Regions from separate parts of the Clostridium malenominatum genome, predicted to be linked through region 2. Evidence: predicted binding sites of a transcription regulator. Region 2 holds the regulator's gene; the other holds the start of a gene.
The links. Region 2 encodes HrcA, which represses chaperone genes, less so after heat shock. Its sites were predicted from a motif close to TGTTAGCACTCNNNNNNNNNGAGTGCTAACA; they were not measured.
Positions count from the first base shown of each region.

Region 1 (8,090 bases), 290 kb from region 2:
TGGCACTTTATTTAATTCTAGATATTTATAGTTTTTATTGACCTCTGGAGTAGTTACTGGCAAACTATCATTCTCTACTCCTACATTATTTTTAAATGTATAAGTTCCACCCCAAGGATTTTTACTTGGCCACTTTTCTAAGTAATCAGTTACAAAAGCTGGATTCGCATTTGTAGCTGGAGTAGTAGCCCATTGTCCATTATCTGCATAATGACCCAATGCTGCTGTTTTAATTGCTTTATAGTCTGACTCTGCTGTAGCTACTTTACTCTTTTCAATTGCTTTAAATGCATTTGGTGCTATTATAGCTGCAAGAATTGCAATTATAGCTATAACTACTAGTAATTCTACTAGTGTAAAACCTTTTTTAATATTTTTCATAATTAACACCATCCTTTATTCAGAAATAATAATTGTTACTGTCGTTGGATATGATGTTGTGTATGTCACACTTCCACCTACATTACTAACAGTTCCATCTAAGTCCAAATCTATTTTTTCAGCTGCACTTTTAGGAACATTAGTTAATTTTAAAAATTTACCACTTGCACCTAAAGCGTAAGTCCCACCCCAAGGATTTTTACTAGGCAACTTTTCTAGATATGAACCATTCCATCCAGCTACGGGTGGATCGCTAGTTAAATTATCCATACTTGCTGGCCATTTACCTGTATCCGCATAATAATTAAGCGTCGCTGTCTTAACCGCTCTATAATCCGACTCCGCTGTTGCCACCTTACTCTTCTCTATTGCCTTAAATGCATTTGGTGCTATAATCGCTGCAAGAATAGCTATGATTGCGATAACTACTAGTAGTTCTACTAGTGTAAAACCTTTTTTAGTTCTTTTCATATTTTACCCATCCCTTCTATTTTTTGTATGTAAAATTCTATAAAAAAACCTATATTCATAGCACTATGAATATAGGGTAGGTTGCATCACTAACTCCATGCATGTCCAAGATGCCCAAATACAACATGCACTTCTCCGTTCCCCTTAATAATTAATATTAGTTGATTATTATTTTACCATCTTTATTTTGTAAAAACAATAGATAATATATGGACAACTTGCCTATATTATTATATCATTTATAAATATTATGTACATGTAAAATTTACCGAGAGGAAGGAAATTTATGATAATTTTTCAACGAAAATATAATAGAATGTTTCTCAAAAATGCTAGAGAAGCAATTTCCACTTATAACATGATAGAACCTGGCGATAGAGTTGGAGTTGGCCTTTCTGGTGGTAAAGATAGTATATTTTTATTATACGTTTTAAAGCTTATTCAACTTACCGCTATAAAGGATTTCTCTATAATTGGAATAAATATTGATATGGACTTAGGTATGGATCTTTCTCCCTTAAAATCCTTTTGTGAAGAAAATCATATACCTTTAATTATAGAAAAAACTAATATTGGAGAAGTAGTTTTCAATGATAGAAAAGAAAAAAATCCTTGCTCCCTTTGCTCTACCTTAAGAAAAGGCGCTTTAGTTAGAATTTGCGAAAGTAACAATATTAACAAATTAGCTTTAGGTCATAATAGTGATGATGTTATAGAAACTTTATTTATGAATATTTTAAAGGTGGGGAAACTTGGAACCTTCCACCCAAATATACATTATAAAGATAAGGGCATTAATATAATAAGACCTTTAGTTTACATAAGAGAGGATTTTATCGAAAAATTCGTTAAAGATAATAATCTTCCCGTTATTAAAAGCCTTTGCCCTGTAGATAAAAAAACTACTCGTGAAGAAATGAAAAACATCCTTATAAAATTAGAAGAAAGTTATCCCGATGCTCAAAGAAAAATACTAACATCATTAACAAATCTAGACATGAAAAACCTCTGGGACCAGAGGTAAAATTAACCTGTAATTAACAAACTTGCCTTTAGTTATAACATAGCTTTGATATACTATGTGTTAAATAGGGGTGATATATTGAATAATTTTTTTCACGAACTGGAAAATATACTAATTAATGAAGCTATAAGCACTGTATTTCAACCCATAGTTTCTCTTAAAGATGGCAGTATTTTAGGCTACGAAGCTTTGTCCAGAGGTCCTAAGGATTCCCCCTTAAATTCTCCTGATAAGCTGTTTAGCTGTGCAAAAGAGTATAATAAGCTTTGGGAAATCGAAAAGCTTTGTAGAGTGAAAGCCATAGAACGAAGCAGTAAAATCAATAAAAATACCTATTTATTTTTAAATGTGGATCCTCACACTCTAAAAGATGAAAAGTTTATAAAAGGATTTACAAAAGAATTTTTAAGAAAACATGACATCTCTCCGAATATAATTATATTTGAGATTACTGAGAAAACATCTATAGATGACTATAAAAGTTTTAAGCATGCCTTAAATAATTATGTTGAACAAGGCTTTAAAATAGCTATAGATGACACTGGCGCTGGATATTCTGGATTAAGAACCATAGCTGAAACTAAACCTAATTATATAAAAATTGATATGGATATAGTTAGAAATGTTCATGTAGATTCCTTTAAACGTTCATTAATCAAATCTTTAGTTTGCCTTTGCGAAGATACCAATATAAAATTAATCGCAGAAGGCATTGAAAACATGCATGAACTTAAAGAGCTTATTGAATTGGGAGTTTTTGCAGGACAAGGTTACTTTATTGAAAAACCTCGAGAAGGTTTTCAAGACATTGATGCGCAGATTAAAAATTTAATTAGTAAATTATTTAGGGAAAAGAAAACTTATTCTGACTATCATAAACGGAATATAATAGGTGATATATCCTCTTATTATCCTCCCTTCAATACAGATACCTCTTGCGGATTTTTAAAGAAACACCTAGAAGAAAATATTGTTTTTGGTGCTTGCATTATTTCAAATAATAAACCTATTGGGCTAATAATGAAACATTCTTTAGATGCTATTTTATCCACTCAATACGGAGTTTCTGTATTTTCTAAAAGGGCTGTAACCTCTGTAATGGATAGAAATCCGTTGATTGTTGATTATTATACTTCTATTTATGAAGTATGTGATATGGCTATGAATAGAGAGGAAAACAACATATATGACAAAGTGATTATAACTAAAGATGGATGCTATTATGGTATGGTTACTATTAAGAATTTACTGCAGCACACCACTTATTTAAAAACTAATTATTGTCGACAGTTAAATCCATTAACTGGTCTTCCAGGGAACTCATTAATTGAAGACTATCTAAATGATATTATTAACACTAAAGAAAATAACTGTGTTTTATATTTTGATTTAGATAATTTTAAAATATATAATGACATATACGGATTTGAACATGGTGATAAAGTTATTAAATTTACTTCAACTTTAATAGAAAACACCACACAAAACCTTTTTCCTTTAAGTAGCTTTATAGGACATATCGGTGGAGATGATTTTGTTGTTATTATTAAAGATTGCACTCATATACAATGCGAAGATTTATGTAACATCATAATACAAGAATTTGATATGGGTATAAAAGACTTTTTTAATAAAGAACATTTGAATATGGGCTATATTGAAGGTTTAAATAGAAAAGGAGTTTTAGAAAACTATAAATTAACCTCTATATCCATAGCAGGAATATGGGGAAAAACATATACTTATTCCTATATATATGATTTATCTAAAGATATTTCTGCCTTAAAAAGCAAATGCAAATTAGCTACATACAGCAGTTTTTTAATAAATGAAGTATAAAAAAGAAGGGCTCCTCCTATGAGAAGTCCTTCCTTATTTTTTAGTACATTCCGTCCATTCCCATTCCTGGTCCTGGCATAGCTGGGCTGTTCTTTTCTGGAATATCTACTACTGCGGCTTCTGTTGTTAAGAATGTAGCAGCAACGGATGCAGCATTTTGAAGTGCTGATCTTGTAACCTTAGTTGGGTCAACGATACCTGCTTTAATCATGTTAACATACTTTTCATTTAAAGCATCGTATCCTACTCCTGGTTCGCTAGCTCTTACTTTTTCAATTACAACTGAACCTTCTACTCCAGCGTTGTGAGCAATTTGTCTTACTGGCTCTTCTAGAGCTTTTCTTATTATGTTTATACCTACTTTTATGTCTGCAACATCTGAAGTTAATTTTTCAACTTCTTCGATTACACCGATGTAAGCTGTTCCACCACCTGGAACTATTCCTTCTTCAACAGCTGCTTTAGTAGCTGCTAGAGCGTCTTCTATTCTTAATTTTCTTTCCTTTAATTCAGTTTCTGTAGCAGCACCTACTTTTACAACTGCTACTCCACCTGCAAGCTTTGCAAGTCTTTCCATTAACTTTTCTTTATCAAATTCAGAAGTTGTTTCTTCTGCTTGAGCCTTTATTTGATTTACTCTATCTTTAATAGCTGCTTTATCGCCTTTACCATTAACAATAGTAGTAGTTTCTTTAGTTACCTTAACAGATTCTGCTGAACCTAACATTTCCAATGTAACTTCTTTTAAATCTCTTCCTAATTCTTCAGTGATAACTACTCCACCAGTTAGAACTGCTATGTCTTCAAGCATTTCTTTTCTTCTATCACCAAATCCTGGAGCTTTAACAGCAACACAAGTAAAGGTTCCTCTTAATTTATTTACAACTAAAGTAGCTAGAGCTTCCCCTTCAACATCTTCAGCTATAATTAAAAGTTTCTTTCCTTGTTGAACTATTTGTTCTAAAACTGGAAGTAAATCTTGTATGTTTGATATTTTCTTATCTGTTATTAATATATATGGAGAATCTAAATTAGCTTCCATTTTTTCTCCGTCTGTTGACATGTATGGACTTACATATCCTCTATCAAACTGCATACCTTCAACAACGTCTAATTCTGTTCCAAAGCTTCTTGATTCTTCAATAGTTATAACACCTTCGTTACCTACTTTTTCCATAGCATCAGCTATTAACTTACCGATTTCTTCATCTCCAGCAGAAATTGCAGCAACTCTTGCTATGTCTTCTTTTCCATCTACTTGTCTTGAAATCTTTTTAATTTCTTCAACAGCTTTATCTACAGCGATTTGTATTCCTTTTCTAATAAGCATTGGATTAGCTCCTGCTGTAACATTCTTTAAGCCTTCTCTAATTATTGCTTGAGCAAGTAATGTAGCTGTAGTAGTTCCATCCCCTGCTACATCATTTGTTTTGGTAGCAACTTCTTTAACTAATTGAGCTCCCATATTTTCGTAAGTATCTTCAAGTTCAATTTCTCTTGCTATAGTAACACCATCATTTGTTATTAGTGGTGTACCGAATTTTTTATCTAAAACAACATTTCTTCCCTTTGGTCCAAGTGTGATTTTTACTGTGTCAGCTAATTTATCCACACCTCTTTGCATGGATCTTCTTGCTTCTTCACCAAGTAATATGCTTTTTGCCATTTACAAAACCTCCTTAAATACTAATTTAGCTTATTCTAAAACAGCTAGGATATCATCCTGTTTTAAAATGGAATACTCTACTCCGTCAACTTTAACTTCAGTTCCAGCATACTTAGAAAATAACACTCTGTCTCCTGCTTTAAGTTCCATTTTAACTTCTTTACCGTTTACCATTCCTCCTGGTCCAACGGCAACTACTTCAGCCTCTTGTGGCTTTTCCTTAGCACTTCCTGGAAGTACTATTCCGCTTTTTGTAGTTTCCTCAACTTCAATTCTTTTAATAACAACTCTGTCACCAAGTGGTCTAATTCTCATTTAAACCCCTCCTTAATGTTTTTTATATTAATTAAATTAGAAACTTTATTGTTAGCACTCAACAACCTTGAGTGCTAATACAATATAATAATAAATAATAGACTTTATAATAGCAACCTTCACTAGCTACGCTATTCCCTATTATATCACCATTATGGCAAAATATTCATATATATCTTTGTTTTTTGTTATATTTCTGAACTTTCCTTCACTTTCCTTTTTTCACTTAAAAAACTCAGTATTTACATCTTCTTATAAAGCTCTATAATTAAAATAGAACATTTTATAATCCAAGTTTAAAGGAGTACATATTATGAGTAAAAGTTTCAGTAAAATATTTTTTTCTATTTTCATTTCCATCTTCTTCATAACTTCCTCTGTTAAATTAACGGTTATGTTTAAGCCTCTTTATTATTTTAGTATTAGCCATTTAAAAATAGTAGAAACTTCTGGCTTTCCTTTAGATAATATCAAGAAAGATTATAATTATTTAATAAACTATATTTCCTCTCACAGTAAAAGTGAGTTTAAAATTCCAAACCTTCCTTCCTCTAGAGAGGGTGCCGTTCACTTTGAAGAGGTAAAGAATATATTTATAAAATTAGATTACTTATTAATAATAAGCGGATTGCTTTCATTAATAGCTATATATTTTTCCATAAAGAATAGAATTTATACTCCTTTTAAATATTCCAGTATTATTTTAATAAGCATACCAATAATTTTGCTTATTACCTTTTTTATTAACTTTGACAAGGTTTTTGTTATTTTCCATAAGATATTTTTTAGAAATGACTACTGGATATTTGATATAGTAAAAGATCCTGTTATTACAATGCTTCCACAAGATTTCTTTATGTACTGCGGTATTTTAATAAATTTATTTATAGTATTTTTTAGCTTTATTTGTAATCTAATATATATAAAGAACCAGGTTTAAATAATCTGGTTTTCATCTTTTTTCAATATATCTTTTATTATCCTCTCACTTTTTAACACTCCTAATAGGAAAAGTACCGTCATAGTCACTCCTATTATAATTAGCATAGTAGTATTCTTTGTGTATATTCTAGAACCAAAATAAGCGGAAATTACTATACCTGGAATTCTTCCGAAGGTAGAATACAGTGCAAAATTTTTAAAATTAATATTTGAAATGCCGCATATATAAGCTAAAGCATCCTTAGGTATCCCTGGTATTAAATAAAGTAAAAACACTATATAATTAACACTACCTAACTTAAGTATTTTATGAAAATGCTTAACCTGCTTTTTAGATATTATTTTATATACAAAAGGCTTACCATATTTTCTAGATATAAAATAGGAAGCCATTCCCCCTGCACATATACCAAGTAAAGATATTATACTACCATAAACCGTTCCATAAATATAGCCGCCTGCTATTTGTACCACCTCTCCTGGGATAAAAAAAACTATAACTTGAAAAAATTGCATAAAGAAAAACACTAAAACTCCGTACTCACCATAGGACATAATAATTTCCTTTAACTTGCTAGGGTTTTTAATTAAATAACGATATTAATAAAAATACTCATATCCTATAAATACAAAAAATATAAGTAGAATTCCTAAAACTATTTCTGATTTGTATTCTCTTAAATCAATTTTATCCATAGTACACCTCCGAAAAATTGCAAGCAATTTTTCAAATAATAAATAGCAAATAACAAAGAATAGATAATGTGAAGTTTCCCTAGGGAAATCAATTTCTCATTTGTCCTTTGTTATTTATTCTTTGTTATCTGTTTAAGTTTATTCCTTCAAATCTTTCTAAATACTCATTTTCAATTACGTCTTTTGCAGGAGATTCTTTAGTAAACTTTGATAGCTGTGCTTTAGCTTTTGTCATTGGAACCATTGTAGCAGGTCCTCCTACACATCCACCTTCACACATCATTCCTTCTATAAAGTTTCCTGATAATCTCCCTACTTTAGCCATAATCATAGTTCTTTTTATTTCATCTGGTCCATTCGCTCTTACTGGTTTAAATTCAATGTGGGTATCTAAATCTTTTGCATAGTTCTGTATAGCTGCCGTTACTCCACCACTTTGAGCAAATCCTCTTCCAAAGGATGAAGCATCTTTTATTTCTAGCTCTTCACATTCCTCTGGTGAAATTTTAAAAGCTCCCATAAGGGCTACAATTTCCTCAAAGGTCATAGCATAATCTACAGCATCTTTAACGCTAGGTCTTTTAACCTCATTTTTCTTAGCTGTACATGGTCCTACAAAAACTACTACAGCATCCTTATCCATTTTTTTAATCATTCTTCCTGTAGCAATCATAGGTGATACTGTATCAGAAACATTATCCATTAACTCTGGGAATTTCTTTTCAATATAACCAAAGAAACCCGGACAACAGGAGT
Region 1 covers NZ_BAAACF010000001.1:343,890-351,979, reverse strand. Annotated here, with positions in the region: gene ABDZ69_RS01785 (prepilin-type N-terminal cleavage/methylation domain-containing protein) at 1-381, opposite strand, end outside; gene ABDZ69_RS01780 (prepilin-type N-terminal cleavage/methylation domain-containing protein) at 397-852, opposite strand; cyclic di-GMP riboswitch class II at 919-1,004, opposite strand; gene ABDZ69_RS01775 (tRNA lysidine(34) synthetase) at 1,139-1,876, shown strand; gene ABDZ69_RS01770 (GGDEF domain-containing protein) at 1,955-3,715, shown strand; gene groL (chaperonin GroEL) at 3,756-5,381, opposite strand; gene groES (co-chaperone GroES) at 5,412-5,696, opposite strand; gene ABDZ69_RS01755 (TIGR01906 family membrane protein) at 6,010-6,636, shown strand; gene ABDZ69_RS01750 (TVP38/TMEM64 family protein) at 6,633-7,154, opposite strand; gene ABDZ69_RS01745 (4Fe-4S dicluster domain-containing protein) at 7,459-8,090, opposite strand, start outside.
Region 1: groES (co-chaperone GroES) is a predicted target of HrcA. The motif match lies at 5,746-5,776, and genes of this name have one in related genera.

Region 2 (8,090 bases):
TTCCTCTTCAAAAATAAATTCTTCTGGAACAAAAAACTTATGCACTCCATTAACACTCCTTAATTTAGTTTTGATACAATGCAAACCCATTCACCTTCTGAGTTTACCTCTACAATATCCAATCCACATTCTTCAAGTTTTTTAGCTACATCATCTTTTCTTTCCTTAATTATACCTGAAGATATGAAATATGAACCCTTCTCCATAAAGGTCTTAATATCTTCTGTAAGTAATATTATAATATCTGCTATAATATTTGCTACTACTATGTTAGCTTTTCCATTAACAACTTCCATAAGGTTCCCATAAAGTATTTCTATATTATCTAAATCATTAAAGCTTACATTTTCTTTTGCTGATGTAACTGCTACAGGATCTAAATCTACCCCTATTACCTTTTTTGCTCCAAGCTTTGCCGCAGCAATGGCAAGTATTCCTGAGCCTGTTCCTATATCAAAAATTATAGATTCAGGATTAACATACTTTTCTAAAGCTTTAATGCACATTCTTGTAGTTTCATGAGTTCCTGTACCAAAAGCCATTCCTGGGTCTAAGTCAATTATCACTTCCCCTTCTAGGGCTTCATATTCCTCCCATATAGGTCTTACAACAACCTTATCTCCTACTTTTGTTGGCTTATAATACTTTTTCCAGTTATTTTCCCAATCCTCTTCATTAACCTTAGTTACAAATACATTTCCCTTGCCTTTATCGATGCCATATTCTTGTAAATTATCTATGCTTTCTTTTATATATTTTAAATACTCTTCAAATTTTTCATCTTCTTTAAAGTATCCTTTTATTATAGCTCCTTCTTTAACTTGAAGAAGATCTTCATCAAAATAATCCCAATCCCCTGGATTTTTCTTCTTATACTCTACATCTTCTGGATCTTCAATGGAAACTCCTTGAACTCCAGTATTATATAATATACCTGAAACCGCTTCTACAGCCTCACTACTAGTTAATATAGTTACTTCCAACCAATCCTTATCATTCATATGTAAACTTCCTTTCTGAGACTTTTTTATCAATTATACAACATAAAAAATTGCGTTGCAATTTTTATTGCTCCGCAATTTAATTTACAGTTATTTTTTCTTTTTCCCAAAGATACCCCATTTTTCAGTCTCTTCAACTTCTCCACTAGCTTCCATAAAAGCATGTAGTGCTTCTTTTTGCTTTGCATTGAGTGTTTTAGGTATATCAACAATTACATTAATATATTGATCTCCCCTACCCCTTCCATTAACAAAGGGTACACCCTTACCTTTTAATCTAAATACAGTTCCTGGCTGAGTACCTGCAGGCACAGTATATTTAACCTCTCCGTCTACGGTTTCTATTTTAAGTTCTGCTCCTAAAGCTGCTTTTGAGAAACTAATATGAGTATCTATATAAATATCAAAACCTTTTCTCTTAAAGAATTGATGAGGAGCTACCCTTATACTAGCATATAAATCTCCTGAAGGTCCTCCATTAGTTCCTGCTTCTCCTTGACCTCTAATTGGAATAGCATTGCCATTATCAACACCTGCTGGAACCTTTACTTTTATTTTCTTTTGTTTTCTTAGAGTTCCTTTACCCCTACACTCTGGACATGGATCTGATACAACATTTCCCTTTCCGCTACAAGTATCACAAGTGCTTACACTCACAAAGCTTCCTAGAGGAGTATTTCTCTGTACTTTAACCTGTCCTGAACCATTACACTTCGGACAAACTTTAGGTTGAGTTCCTGGCTTAGCTCCAGAACCTGTACAAGTTTCACAGGTTTCACTTCTAGTTAAGTTAATTTCTTTTTCTGCTCCAAACACGGCTTCTTCAAAGGTTAAATTAATTGTATATTCTAAATCAGCACCCTTTTGAGGGCCATTTCTTCTTCTTCCTCCGCCGCCAAAACCGCCACCAAAGAAAGAATCAAATATATCTCCAAAACCACCCATATCAGAAAAATCAAAACCTCCAAAGCCGCCGCCTTCAAATCCTTGGAAATCTGCTGTTCCAAATTGATCATATTGGGCTTTCTTTTGAGGATCAGATAATACCTGATAGGCTTCGTTTATTTCTTTAAACTTTTCCTCTGCTTCTTTGTTCCCTTGATTTTTGTCTGGATGGTATTGTATAGCAAGCTTTCTAAATGCTTTCTTTATTTCATCTTCACTTGCTCCCTTTTGCAACCCAAGTACCTCATAGTAATCTTTTTTAGCCATCCCTTCACCACCTCTTTTTCACTAAAATTAAGGGAGGAGTGACCACTCATCCCTTAATTAATTCTAAATAATTATTTATCTTCTTCAACCTTATATTCAGCATCTACTACATTGTCATCTGCTGGGCCTGTTCCTGCTCCACCCATATTGTTTGGATCAAAGCCCTCAGCTCCTGGCGCTCCGCCTGCAGCTTCGTACATCTTAGATGATACCGCATAGAAAGCTTGAGTTAATTCTTCAGTAGCTTTCTTTATAGCTTCTAAATCTTCTCCATCTTTTACTGCATTTACTGCTTTCATTTTTTCTTCTATAGTGGCTTTATCCTCAGCTGATACCTTATCTCCTAAATCCTTTAAAGTTTTTTCTGTTTGGTATACAGCTTGATCCGCGTTATTCTTTATTTCGATAGATTCTTTTCTCTTCTTATCTTGTTCTTCGAATTTTTTAGCTTCATTTACAGCCTTTTCGATTTCATCATCAGAAAGGTTAGTTGATGCTGTGATTGTAATGTTAGCTTCTTTTCCTGTTCCTTTATCCTTTGCAGAAACATTTACTATACCATTAGCATCTATATCAAAAGTTACTTCTATCTGTGGAATTCCTCTTGGAGCTGGTGCTATTCCTGATAAAGTAAATCTTCCTAATGTCTTATTATCTCCAGCCATTGGTCTTTCCCCTTGAACTACGTGAATTTCAACGGAAGTCTGACCATCTGCCGCTGTGGAGAACACTTGACTCTTTCTTGTAGGAATAGTTGTATTTCTTGGAATTAATGCAGTAGCAACTCCTCCTAAAGTTTCAATACCAAGAGTTAATGGGCTTACATCAAGAAGTAATACGTCTTTAACGTCTCCTGTTAATACTCCTGCTTGAATAGCTGCACCCATAGCAACACATTCATCTGGATTAACTCCCTTTGATGGATCTTTTCCTGTAAAGTTTTTAACTGCTTCTTGAACCGCTGGAATTCTTGTGGAACCACCAACTAAAACAACCTTGTCTATTTCATTTATTGAAAGACCTGCGTCTTTTAAAGCTTTTTTCATTGGCTCAATTGTAGCTTCAACTAAGTCATGAGTTAATTCATTGAATTTAGCTCTACTTAAGTTTATATCTATATGTTTTGGTCCTGTTGCATCTGCTGTTATAAATGGTAAATTAATACTAGTTTGCATCGATGAAGATAGTTCAATTTTAGCCTTTTCAGCAGCTTCTTTTAATCTTTGTAAAGCCATCTTATCATTTTTTAAATCTATACCAGTGTCAGATTTAAAAGTACTTGCTATATAATCTATTATTCTTTGGTCAAAGTCATCTCCACCTAGCTTTGTATTACCATTTGTGGATTTAACTTCAAATACTCCGTCTCCTAGTTCAAGTATTGATACGTCAAAAGTACCTCCACCTAAGTCATAAACAAATATCTTGTGATTTTCATGATTCTTATCTAAACCATAAGCTAGAGATGCTGCTGTTGGTTCATTAATTATTCTTAAAACTTCAAGACCAGCTATCTTACCAGCATCTTTTGTAGCCTGTCTTTGGCTATCATTAAAATATGCTGGAACTGTAATAACTGCTTGAGTTATAGTTTCTCCAAGATAGCTTTCTGCGTCAGCCTTAAGTTTTTGAAGTATCATTGCTGATATTTCCTGTGGTGAAAAGCCTTTTCCATCTATATTTACTTGATGGTTTGTTCCCATCTCTCTTTTTATTGACATTATTGTTTTATCAGGATTTGTTATTGCCTGTCTTTTTGCAACTTGACCTACAAGTCTTTCTCCATTTGCTTGGAAGGATACAACTGATGGTGTTGTTCTAGCTCCTTCAGAGTTTGTAATTACAACTGGTTCTCCACCTTCCATAACTGATACACATGAGTTTGTGGTACCTAAATCAATACCTATTACTTTTGCCATTATAAATTACCTCCTTATGGTTAACTTCAATTTTATTTAATTAGTTAGCTACTTTTACCATTGAATATCTAATAACTTTATCTCCTCTTTTATATCCCTTTAAGAATATTTCAACTACCTGATTTGGTCCAAAACTTTCATCTTGCACATGCATTACGGCTTCATGTAATTTTGGATCGAATCCGTTTTCTGTAGATATTTCCTCTATTCCTAATTTATTAAAAGAATCTTTAAACTGTTTTAAGGTCATATCGATCCCTTTTTTAAGGTCTTCTAATTCACCTTCAACAGACATTGCTCTTTCTAAATTATCTAAAACAGGAAGCATTTCCTTTAAAACATCTTCACAAGCATCAGAATATATTCCTTCTTTTTCTTTTGCTGTTCTTTTTCTATAATTTTCATATTCAGCTGTTGTTCTAAGCAATCTTTCCTTTAGAGCCTCTATCTCATTATTTAACTTTAGATTTTCATTTTGAAGCAAAGTAATCTCATCCTCTTCTAAAGAAATATTTTCAAATTCCTCATCTTCCTTTACCTCTGCCTCAATTGGAGTTTCCTCCTTTAAACTTTCATCCCTCTCCATTAACCCTTCCTCCAATCTAAATCATTTGTCATTTATAGCCTTATTAATCTCTTTGACTATTCCACCTAAAATAGATATAACCTTTGAATAAGGCATTCTTGTAGGTCCAATAACACCTATAGTTCCAAGGGGCCTACTTCCTAATTTGTACACTGCCGATATTACAGTACAATCCTTTGCATCTTCTAAAAAGTTTTCTTCCCCTATCTTTATTGCTATATTGTCACTATTATTTATAAGAATTTTAATCTTATCTTTATTGTCTACTAAGGATAAAAAACTTTTTGCCTTTTGAATATCATTAAATTCTGGGAAATTAAATATATTTGTAGTTCCCTCCATATATATTTCAGATGCATCTATATTATTTAAACCCTCATAAAGAGCAGGTATTATTGCATTAAAAATGTCATCATATCCCTTTAAGTCATTTTTAAGGTTATTTATAACCTCTAAATTAATTTCTTCTACGGTCAAATTTATAAGCCTTGCATTTAATACATTGCTTAGTTTAACCAAAGTTTCCACATTAACAGCTTTTTTAAGACGAATTATATTATTTTTTATAATCCCAGAATCTGTTATTATAACAGATAATATACTGGTTCCGTCTATATTAATTAATTGTATAGCTCTTATTGAACTCTTTTTTACTGAAGGTGATTTAACTATTGACGTAAGTCCTGTTAGTTCTGCAAGAATGGTAGTAGCTTCTTTTATAATCCTATCCATTTCATAAATAGCTGAACTTATCATATGAGCTTTAATTGCATTCACTTCTAATTGAGATAAGCTTTGAACTCTCATTAGTTTATCAACATAGAGCCTATACCCTTTATCAGAAGGTTTTCTCCCTGATGAACTATGAAGTTGTTCTAAATAACCCATTTCCTCTAAATCTGCCATTTCATTTCTTATAGTTGCAGAGCTAACACCTAAATCATACTTTTTAGCTATGGTCCTGGACCCAACAGGCTCAGCTGTATCGATGTAATCATTTATAATAGCCTGAAGTATTCTAATTTTTCTTTCATCCATTTCCATCTTATCACCTCGATTTATCCCATAACTAAGATTCAGTTAGAGTTACAACTCCATCTGAATCAAGTTCCACTTTATTAGCACTCAACTTCACTGAGTGCTAACTGCTATGATTAAAAAATATCATTCTCTCTCTCATTTGTCAACTGCAAATATTAATTAATATATTGACTATTTCTCCTAATATCTAATTATTCAATAAATTCATAGGTTTTTCTTAATAAATCTCTATATTACTTTTGTTTTCTATTTAAATTACTATAATATAAACTCGCACATCACGCCGTTAGATACCTCTAATCCTTTAATAGACAAGGAAATATATCCATTTTTCTCAACAAGCAGGCCTAATTGTAAATATTTTTTTAATATTTCACCATAAACTTTATTTATATCTATATTAAACCTATCTTCAAATTTTCTTATGCTTATTCCTTCTCTTTTTCTTAATCCCATGAACATAAACTCTTCCATTTCGTCTTTTAATAAATTTTCATGCATATCTAAATTGATATTCTTTCCGTCCTTTAAAGCTTTTATGTATTCTGAAAGGTCTTCTGCATGTCTATATCTTAATCCATTAATATAAGAGTGTGCTCCCGCTCCACATCCTATATAATCCTCCAAGTTCCAGTAAACTAAGTTATGTTGACATTCTTTAGTAGGTTTTGTAAAGTTTGATATTTCATAATGATTATATCCCTTTTCCTCTAAAAATTTTATGCAGTAAGAATACATCTCTCTTTCTACCTCTTCACTGGGTAAAGTTAATTTTCCTTCTTTATATAGATTATAAAAAGGAGTACCTTCTTCAATAATTAAACTGTAGCAGGATAGATGTTCTGGATTTAACTCCACTACTTTTTCTAAGGTTTCTACCCATTGCTCCTTAGTTTGATTTGGTAATCCAAACATTACATCAACATTAATATTATTAAATCCCTGGGACCTAAACATGTTATAGGTTTTTAAAAATTCTTCTAAACTATGAATTCTCCCAATTTTTTTTAATAAGTCCTGTTGCCAAGCTTGAAGACCAATACTAACTCTATTTACGCCCATATCTTTAAATTCTTTTATTTTTTCTTCGTCAATAGTCCCTGGATTTACTTCTACCGTAAATTCCATGTCTTTATCCCTATTTAAACCTAGTATGCCCTTTTTTAAAATCTTTAAATTTTCTATTTTTAAATAAGATGGGGTTCCGCCGCCAATAAAAATACTTCCTATAATAACATCTTTAGGAATAGTTCCAATTTCTTTTACTAATGCTCTAGTATATTCATCCATTAAATTATCCATTCCTCCATAGGATGGGAAATCGCAATATAAGCATTTTTGTTTACAGAAAGGAATGTGTATGTATAAAGCAACTTTTTTCATAAAACACCTCGTATAAAATCTAAAAAACTATAAAAAAGAAGAGTGCTAACTCTTCTTTTTTATATTAGTCTTCCGTTTTAAGTACTGCCATAAATGCTTCTTGTGGTATTTCAACAGTACCTACTTGTCTCATTCTCTTCTTTCCTTCTTTTTGTTTCTCTAAAAGCTTCTTCTTTCTTGAAATATCTCCACCATAACATTTAGCTAAAACGTCTTTTCTTAGAGCTTTTACAGTTTCTCTAGCTATTACTTTTGCTCCTACAGCTGCCTGTATTGGTATTTCAAACATTTGTCTTGGGATAATTTCCTTAAGTTTTTCTGCCATGAACCTACCTCTCGCATAGGCTCTTTCTTTAGGAACTATCATAGATAAAGCATCCACTACATCCCCATTTAAAAGTATATCTAACTTAACTAATTCTGTGGTTTTATAGCCAATTAAATCATAGTCTAGAGATGCATATCCCCTACTTCTTGATTTTAACACGTCAAAAAAGTCATATATTATTTCATTTAAAGGAATTTCATAATTTAAAGATACTCTAGCCGTATCCAAGTATTGCATGTCTTTAAAAGTTCCTCTTCTATTTTGAGCTAAATCCATTATTGGGCCCACATAGTCTGAAGGAGTAATTATTCCTACCTTTACTACTGGTTCTTCCATCTCAGCTATTTCTGTAGGCTCAGGAAGGTTTGTAGGATTAGTAATTTCTAAATATTCTCCATCAGTTTTAGTTATTTTATATATAACTGATGGCGCTGTTGTTATAATATCTAAATTAAATTCTCTTTCTATTCTTTCTTGAATTACATCCATGTGTAATAGTCCTAAAAATCCACATCTAAAACCAAAACCTAACGCAAGGGAAGTTTCTGGTTCAAAGGATAAGGCTGCGTCATTTATCTGAAGCTTTTCAAGAGTTTCTTTCAACTCTTCATACTTTGCTC
Region 2 covers NZ_BAAACF010000001.1:630,121-638,210, reverse strand. Annotated here, with positions in the region: gene ABDZ69_RS03170 (16S rRNA (uracil(1498)-N(3))-methyltransferase) at 1-45, opposite strand, end outside; gene prmA (50S ribosomal protein L11 methyltransferase) at 60-1,001, opposite strand; gene dnaJ (molecular chaperone DnaJ) at 1,092-2,213, opposite strand; gene dnaK (molecular chaperone DnaK) at 2,285-4,132, opposite strand; gene grpE (nucleotide exchange factor GrpE) at 4,173-4,718, opposite strand; gene hrcA (heat-inducible transcriptional repressor HrcA) at 4,740-5,756, opposite strand; gene hemW (radical SAM family heme chaperone HemW) at 6,018-7,142, opposite strand; gene lepA (translation elongation factor 4) at 7,207-8,090, opposite strand, start outside.